Regions from separate parts of the Luteimonas lutimaris genome, predicted to be linked through region 3. Evidence: predicted binding sites of a transcription regulator. Region 3 holds the regulator's gene; each other region holds the start of a gene.
What was found. The regulator HrcA, encoded in region 3, represses chaperone genes, less so after heat shock. The targets are predictions, from matches to a motif close to TTNGCACTCNNNNNNNNNGAGTGCNAA.
Positions count from the first base shown of each region.

Region 1: a site for HrcA is predicted at 1,019-1,045, ahead of groES (co-chaperone GroES). Genes of this name have one in related genera too.
Region 2: a site for HrcA is predicted at 1,016-1,042, ahead of rpoH (RNA polymerase sigma factor RpoH). Genes of this name have one in related genera too.

Region 1 covers NZ_BAAAZU010000010.1:1,824-4,089, reverse strand. The annotation lists gene ABD679_RS09410 (protein-disulfide reductase DsbD) at 1-476, opposite strand, end outside; gene cutA (divalent-cation tolerance protein CutA) at 473-823, opposite strand; gene groES (co-chaperone GroES) at 1,104-1,391, shown strand; gene groL (chaperonin GroEL) at 1,526-2,266, shown strand, end outside.
Region 2 covers NZ_BAAAZU010000002.1:17,339-19,604, forward strand. The annotation lists gene rpoH (RNA polymerase sigma factor RpoH) at 127-1,005, opposite strand; gene ABD679_RS01910 (YadA-like family protein) at 1,356-2,266, opposite strand, start outside.
Region 3 covers NZ_BAAAZU010000004.1:124,781-127,046, forward strand. The annotation lists gene recN (DNA repair protein RecN) at 1-764, opposite strand, end outside; gene hrcA (heat-inducible transcriptional repressor HrcA) at 927-1,985, shown strand; gene grpE (nucleotide exchange factor GrpE) at 2,157-2,266, shown strand, end outside.

The DNA.
Region 1 (2,266 bases), on a different contig from region 3:
GTGCTCCCCGCGGCCGCGGCGCCGGCCGGCATCGCGACGGTCAGCGTCCGCGACTGCGGCGGATAGCACACGCCGGCGTCCGCGCAGCCCTGGTAGCTGATCTTCAGTACCACCTGGCCGCCGTCGGCGGCTTCGACCGGCACGCTGCCGGCCATGCGTCCGCGGAAGGTTTCCACGCGGCCGAAGAACTCGTCTTCGTGCGGCTCACCGTGCGGCAGGTCGAGCGCACCCAGCCGGCTGCCGTCGGTGGCGACGGCCTTGGCACGGTGCCGGTACAGGTAGTAGCCGTCGGCGATCTTCCATTCGACCGCGATGCGATCGGCGGACGTGGCGTTCGCGCTGAGCACGAAAGCCTCGTCCACCGGCAGCAGGTCGTCCTCGTGGATGGCGGCCAGCGCGGGCGCGGCGGCGAGCAGGCACAGGGCGAAGGTGGCCGCCAGGCGCGGCCAGCGGGATGCGAACGACTTCGGGATCACGTCTTCGGAGGCTCCTGTCGGCCGGCATCGGGCGCGGTTTCGGCGCCGATCCAGTCCAGGTAGGCCGGCAGTCCGGACGCGGCTTCGATCGCGACCAGTTCCGGGGTTTCGTAGGGGTGCAGCGCGGCGATGCGCTCGGCCAGCGCGGGCATGCGCGCGGCCACGGTCTTGACCAGCAACTGCACCTCGTTGGCGCGCTCCACCGCGCCCTGCCAGCGGTACACCGACAGCACGCCGGGCAGCACGCTCACGCAGGCGGCCAGGCGCTCGCCGACCAGCGCTTCGGCGATGCGCGAGGCGGTGGCGGCGTCGGGGCAGGTGCAGAATGCGATGACGGCTTGGGGCATACCCCGATTGTACGGGCCGGCCCCGGTGCGGACTGTTCCACGGTTGCCCTGCGCGTGTCCGGCAGGTGGAACACGGGCCGGGCCGGCCATCCGCCGACCGGCCGCGAAAATTTTCGTCGCCTGCCTCTTGAAAGCCCTGCCGGCCCCCCCATCTCCCGTGCAACCCGGTTCGCCGGGCTTTCTCGTCCGCGGCGTTTGGCACTCGTCTTTGGCGACTGCTAGAATCCGCGCCCAGATCCAGCTGTTTTCATAAATTAATCAATCACTTGCGAGGGTTGCAATGAATCTCAAGCCGCTCTACGACCGCGTGGTCGTCAAGCCGATCGAAGCCGACGAAGTGACCGCCGGCGGCATCGTCATCCCGGACAACGCCAAGGAAAAGCCGACCAAGGGTGAAGTGGTCGCCATCGGTGAAGGCAAGGCGCTGGACAACGGCCAGCTGCGCGCGCCCAAGGTCAAGGTCGGCGACAAGGTCATCTACGGCCAGTACTCGGGCAGCGCCTACAAGCTCGAAGGCGTCGAATACAAGATCGTGCGCGAGGACGACATCCTGGCGGTGCTCGCCTGAGGCGACCCGCGCGGGGAACCGGGAATGGGGAATCGTTGAAGCAGGTCATCTGCACCGATCCCGCCCCAGGCCCGCTCCCCCGCCCTTGATCCATCGATTTTCCATTCCCCATTTCCAATTTCCGGAGTTCCACCATGTCCGCAAAAGAAATCCGCTTCGGTGAGGACGCGCGCGCCAAGATGGTGCGCGGCGTCAACGTGCTCGCCAACGCCGTCAAGGCGACCCTCGGCCCGAAGGGCCGCAACGTCGTGCTCGAGAAGAGCTACGGCGCCCCGACGATCACCAAGGACGGCGTGTCCGTCGCCAAGGAGATCGAGCTGGCCGACAAGTTCGAGAACATGGGCGCGCAGATGGTGAAGGAAGTCGCGTCCAAGACCTCCGACAACGCCGGCGACGGCACCACCACCGCTACCGTGCTGGCCCAGGCCTTCATCCGCGAGGGCTCCAAGGCCGTCGCCGCCGGCATGAACCCGATGGACCTCAAGCGCGGCATCGACCAGGCCGTCAAGGCCGCCGTCGAAGAGCTCAAGAAGCTCTCCAAGCCCACCGCCGACGACAAGGCGATCGCCCAGGTCGGCACCATCTCGGCCAACTCCGACGAGTCGATCGGCAACATCATCGCCGACGCGATGAAGAAGGTCGGCAAGGAAGGCGTGATCACGGTCGAGGAAGGCTCGGGCCTGGACAACGAGCTCGACGTGGTCGAGGGCATGCAGTTCGACCGCGGCTACCTGTCGCCGTACTTCATCAACAACCAGCAGTCGATGTCGGCCGAGCTGGACGACCCCTTCATCCTGCTGCACGACAAGAAGATCTCCAACGTGCGCGACCTGCTGCCCGTCCTCGAAGGCGTGGCCAAGGCCGGCAAGCCGCTG
Region 2 (2,266 bases), on a different contig from region 3:
TCTGCTTGACCCACCGACAAGCAGATCCCTCGCTGCGCTCGGGATGACAGGATGACAAGTGACGCACATACGAGAACGGCCCGGTTTCCCGGGCCGCTTCGAATCACGAATCACCAATCACAGCCTTCAGGCCGCAAACAGCGCCTTCATCTTCTTCAGCGCGTTGGCCTCGACCTGGCGGATGCGTTCGGCGGAGACGCCGTATTCGTCGGCCAGCTCCTGCAGGGTGATCTTGTTGTCGTCGTCCAGCCAGCGGCGCTTGATGATGTCGCGCGAGCGGTCGTCCAGGCGGCTCATCCCCTCGCGCAGCAGGCGCAGCTGGTGGTCCTCGCTGTCCATGCGCTCGTAGGCCTCGGACGGATCCTCGTCACTGGTGCGCAGATAGGCGGCCGGCGACGGCGGAGCGTGGTCCTCGTCGTCGCTGGCGGGCGCGTCGAAGCCGATGTCGCGGCCCGACAGGCGCGACTCCATCTCCAGCACTTCGCGCTCGGACACGTTGAGGTCGGCGGCCACGGCGCGCACTTCCTCGGCGTTCAACCAGCCCAGGCGCTTCTTGCTCTTGCGCAGGTTGAAGAACAGCTTGCGCTGCGCTTTGGTCGTGGCGACCTTGACGATGCGCCAGTTCTTGAGGATGTACTCGTGCATCTCGGCGCGGATCCAGTGCACGGCGAAGCTGACCAGGCGCACGCCCACTTCCGGGTCGAAGCGCTTGACCGCCTTCATCAGGCCGATGTTGCCTTCCTGGATCAGGTCGCCGAGCGGCAGGCCGTAGCCGTTGTAGCCGCGCGCGACGTGCACCACGAAGCGCAGGTGCGAGTGCACCAGTTCGCGGGCGGCGTCGAGGTCCTCGTGGTCGCGGAAGCGGTGCGCGAGCGCCTGTTCGTCCTCGACGGAGAGCACCGGAATCTGGTGCACCGCGCCGATGTAGGCGTCCAGCGAGCCGAGCGCGCTGGGCACCGGCAGGTTGTTGGGGACGAGGGAATTGCTGAGCGTGATGGCGGTCATGGGCATTATTTTAGCAGTGTCCATATACGACTGCTAATGAAAGGAGAAGTTCCCAGCGTTCCATTCATGCAACGGTCGGCCGGATCTGGCGGGGGCTGCAGCCAGGGAAACGACGATCGCGGCGGCTGCGGGACAGAATGCCTGCCCGTCGGCGCCTCCCGGGCGCATGGGGTCCGGGTTCGACCGGCCCCCGGCGCCGGAGTTCCGGGCAAAAAAACCCCGGGCGGACCCGGGGCAAGGAAAAGAAGAAGCGCGGTCCGCGTCGCCGGTGGCCGCACCGGGAGAAGGCCCGGCCGGCCGGGGCGTGCGTCGCGCCGCCGGCGGGGCCGGCGACGCGGGCCACGCAGGCGCTACAGGTCGAAGCCGAAGCCGATGCCGGCCGAGCTGTCATCGCTGCTGAACGCACCGCCGATCGAGAACGACGCGCGATCGCCGATCTGCTTGGCGTAGCCCACCGACAGCGCGCTCTCGCCGTTCTGCCAGCCGGCACCCACCGCCACGCGGCCGCGCTCGCTGCGCCCGCCGGCGGCGTTCATCGCCATGTTCATCATCGCCGAGCTCATCGCCCCCATCCGGTCGATCCGCTTGTCCTGCTGGTTCAACCGGTTGCCGAGGTTGTCGCTGAGCTGCTGGAACTGGTCGTCCAGCGCGGTGAACTTCGTATCGGTGTAGGCGTTGGCCGAGGCCAGCGTCTTGGTCGCCGTGGTGTCGGTGTAGGCGTTGGCCGAGTCCAGCGTCTCCTGGTCGACCGCGGCCGGGGCCGGGGCCTGGGCCACCGGCACGGACTGGCCACTGGTGGACGGGCCGGTGGGCGACGACGTCCCGGTGGTGCCGGCATTGCGCGACGAACCCGATTGCGGCTCGGCGCCCGCCACGCGGTCGTCGACCTGGCTGGCGTTGCTGGCCGCGGTGGCGGGGGTCGCGCCCTCCGTGGCGTTCGAGGTACCGGCTTCCAGCGCTCCGAGGCGGCCGTCGATGCCGCTGATCGCGCCGTCCAGCGCACCCAGCGCGTCACCGACGTTGTAGTAGTTGCCACCCTGGATCAGGTAGGTCGGGCCGCTGAAGCCGTTCGCACCCATCGATGCACCGCCGCCGAGGAACTGCGCCATCGAATCGCCCATGCCGAACAGCTGCGCGCCGTTGACCGCCTCGGTGCTGGTCGCCGACAGCAGGCCGGGCGCGACGTTGGCGATGGTGGTGCCGCCTTCGCCAGCCAGGGTGAGCCTGGCCTTGTCCTCGTCGTCGTACTTCACCGCGCCGG
Region 3 (2,266 bases):
CCCTGCAACTGCCGGAGCTGGCGCGGCACGGCGGCGTGGACATCGCCGTCGAGCTGGGCCAGGGCGGCGTCGCAGGCGGCGATCAGGGCGGACGAATGGGCCTGGCGGCGGTGGGCGGCGTCGAGGTCGGCGATCGCGGCCGGGTCGATCGGTTCGCGGTCCAGCTCGGCCAGCTGGTGCTCCAGCCATTCGCCGCGCTCGGCCACGTCGCCCGGACGGCCCTCGCGGGCCCGTGCGAGGGCATCGCGCTCGCGCAGCAGGGCGTTCCAGTGCGCGGCGGCGGCGGCGACCGCCTCCAGCCGCGCGCCGTGGCCGCCGAAGGCGTCGAGCAGGGCAAGCTGGCTGGCGCGCGAGAGCAGCGCCTGGTGTTCGTGCTGGCCGTGGATTTCCACCAGCAGCCCGGCCAGCGTGGCCAGCTGCGACAGCGGGGCGGGACGGCCGTTGATCCATGCGCGCGAACCGCCGTCGGCGCGCAGCGTGCGGCGCAGCTGGCAGGCGTCGCCGTCGTCGAGTTCCTGCTCGAGCAGCCACTGGCGGGCCGCGTCGGAGGCGGCCAGGTCGAATTCGGCGTGCAGCTCCGCGCGCTCGGCGCCGTGGCGGACCATGCCGCTGTCGGCGCGCTGCCCGGACAGGAAGCCCAGCGCATCGACCAGCAGCGACTTGCCGGCACCGGTTTCGCCGGAAATGACGGTCAGGCCGGCGTCGAACTCGAGTTCGGCCGCGGTGACGACGGCGAAATCACGGATGGCGAGGTGGGTGAGCATGCGCGCGGATTGTGCAGGCGGGTGGGGTGGATGGCCAAGGGGCAAACGGCCGCCGGCGCATGGAAAACCGCCGTCGTCTCGCCGGATGCGACCGCCGGCGGGCGTGGCGGCGTTCATTGGCGTGGCTTGCGCCGGCCCTCGGCCGGGCTTATATCCAAGGCCATGGCAAACAGGATCGACCAGCACGAAGCCCTCGACCCGCGCACGCGGCAGCTGCTGCGCACGCTGATCGCGCGCTACATCCGCGACGGCCAGCCGGTGGGTTCGCAGACCCTGGCGCGCCACGCCGGGCTGGACGTGAGCTCGGCGACCATCCGCAACATCCTCGCCGACCTCGAGGAAAGCGGCCTGCTGGCCGCGCCGCACACCTCGGCCGGGCGCGTGCCCACCGCGCGCGGGCTGCGGGTATTCGTCGACAGCCTGATCGAGTGGCGCTCGCCCGGCGAGCGCCAGATCCAGCTGATCCAGGACGGCCTGGCGGCCCACGCCTCGACCCAGGAGGTCCTGCGCGAGGCCTCCTCGCGGCTGTCGGACATCTCGCATTTCGTCGGCCTGGTGACGGTGCCGCGGCGTGACCGCTTCGCCTTCCGCCATATCGACTTCGTGCGCCTGGACGAGCGCCGGGTGCTGGCGATCCTGGTGTTCACCGACGGCGAGGTCCAGAACCGCGCGGTGGAGGTGTCGCGGCCGCTGTCGGCCAGCGAACTGGAGTGGATTGCCAACTACCTCAACCAGAACTACGCCGGCCTCGGCCTGGAGGAGATCCGCGAGCGGCTGGTGGCCGAGCTCGACGATGAGCGCCGCGAGGTGGACAAGCGCATGGCGGCCACCGTGGCGCTGGCGCAGGCCACGCTGCAGATCGACGATGGCGAGGACGTGCTGGTCAGCGGCCAGACCAAGCTGATGGGGGGCGCCCAGGGGCTGGCCGACATCGAACGCCTGCGCGAACTGTTCGAGGCCTTCCAGCGCAAGAGCGAGCTGCTGCAGGTGCTGGAGGGCTGCCTGCGCGCCGACGGCGTGCGCCTGTTCATCGGCGAGGAGTCGGGGGTGACCTCGATGGAGCAGTGCAGCCTGATCGCAGCGCCGTACGCCAGCGGCGGACGGGTGCTGGGCGTGCTGGGCGTGATCGGGCCGACCCGCATGGATTACGACCGCGTCATCACCACGGTGCAGGCCACGGCCCAGGCGCTGTCGAGGACGATGGCCGACAGGGTGGGGTGAGCAGCCGGCCAATGCCCGGTCGGCGTTGGCTGCGGCGGCGAACATCCGGCCATGGACCCGCGTCACCGGGGGTTGGGTTTCCCGCCCCGGCCCCTACATCATCGCCAGTGCCGGCACCCGCAGGGGCCGCCGGGCGTCATTGACCCGAGAATCCATTCCGACCGGACGACCATGCACCCAGACCAAGACGAAGCCCCCCAGCAGGACGCAGGCATTGCCGAAGGCAGCGACGCGGCTTTCGAATCCGCCCACGAATCCGCCCAGCTGGTCGAACAGCTCCG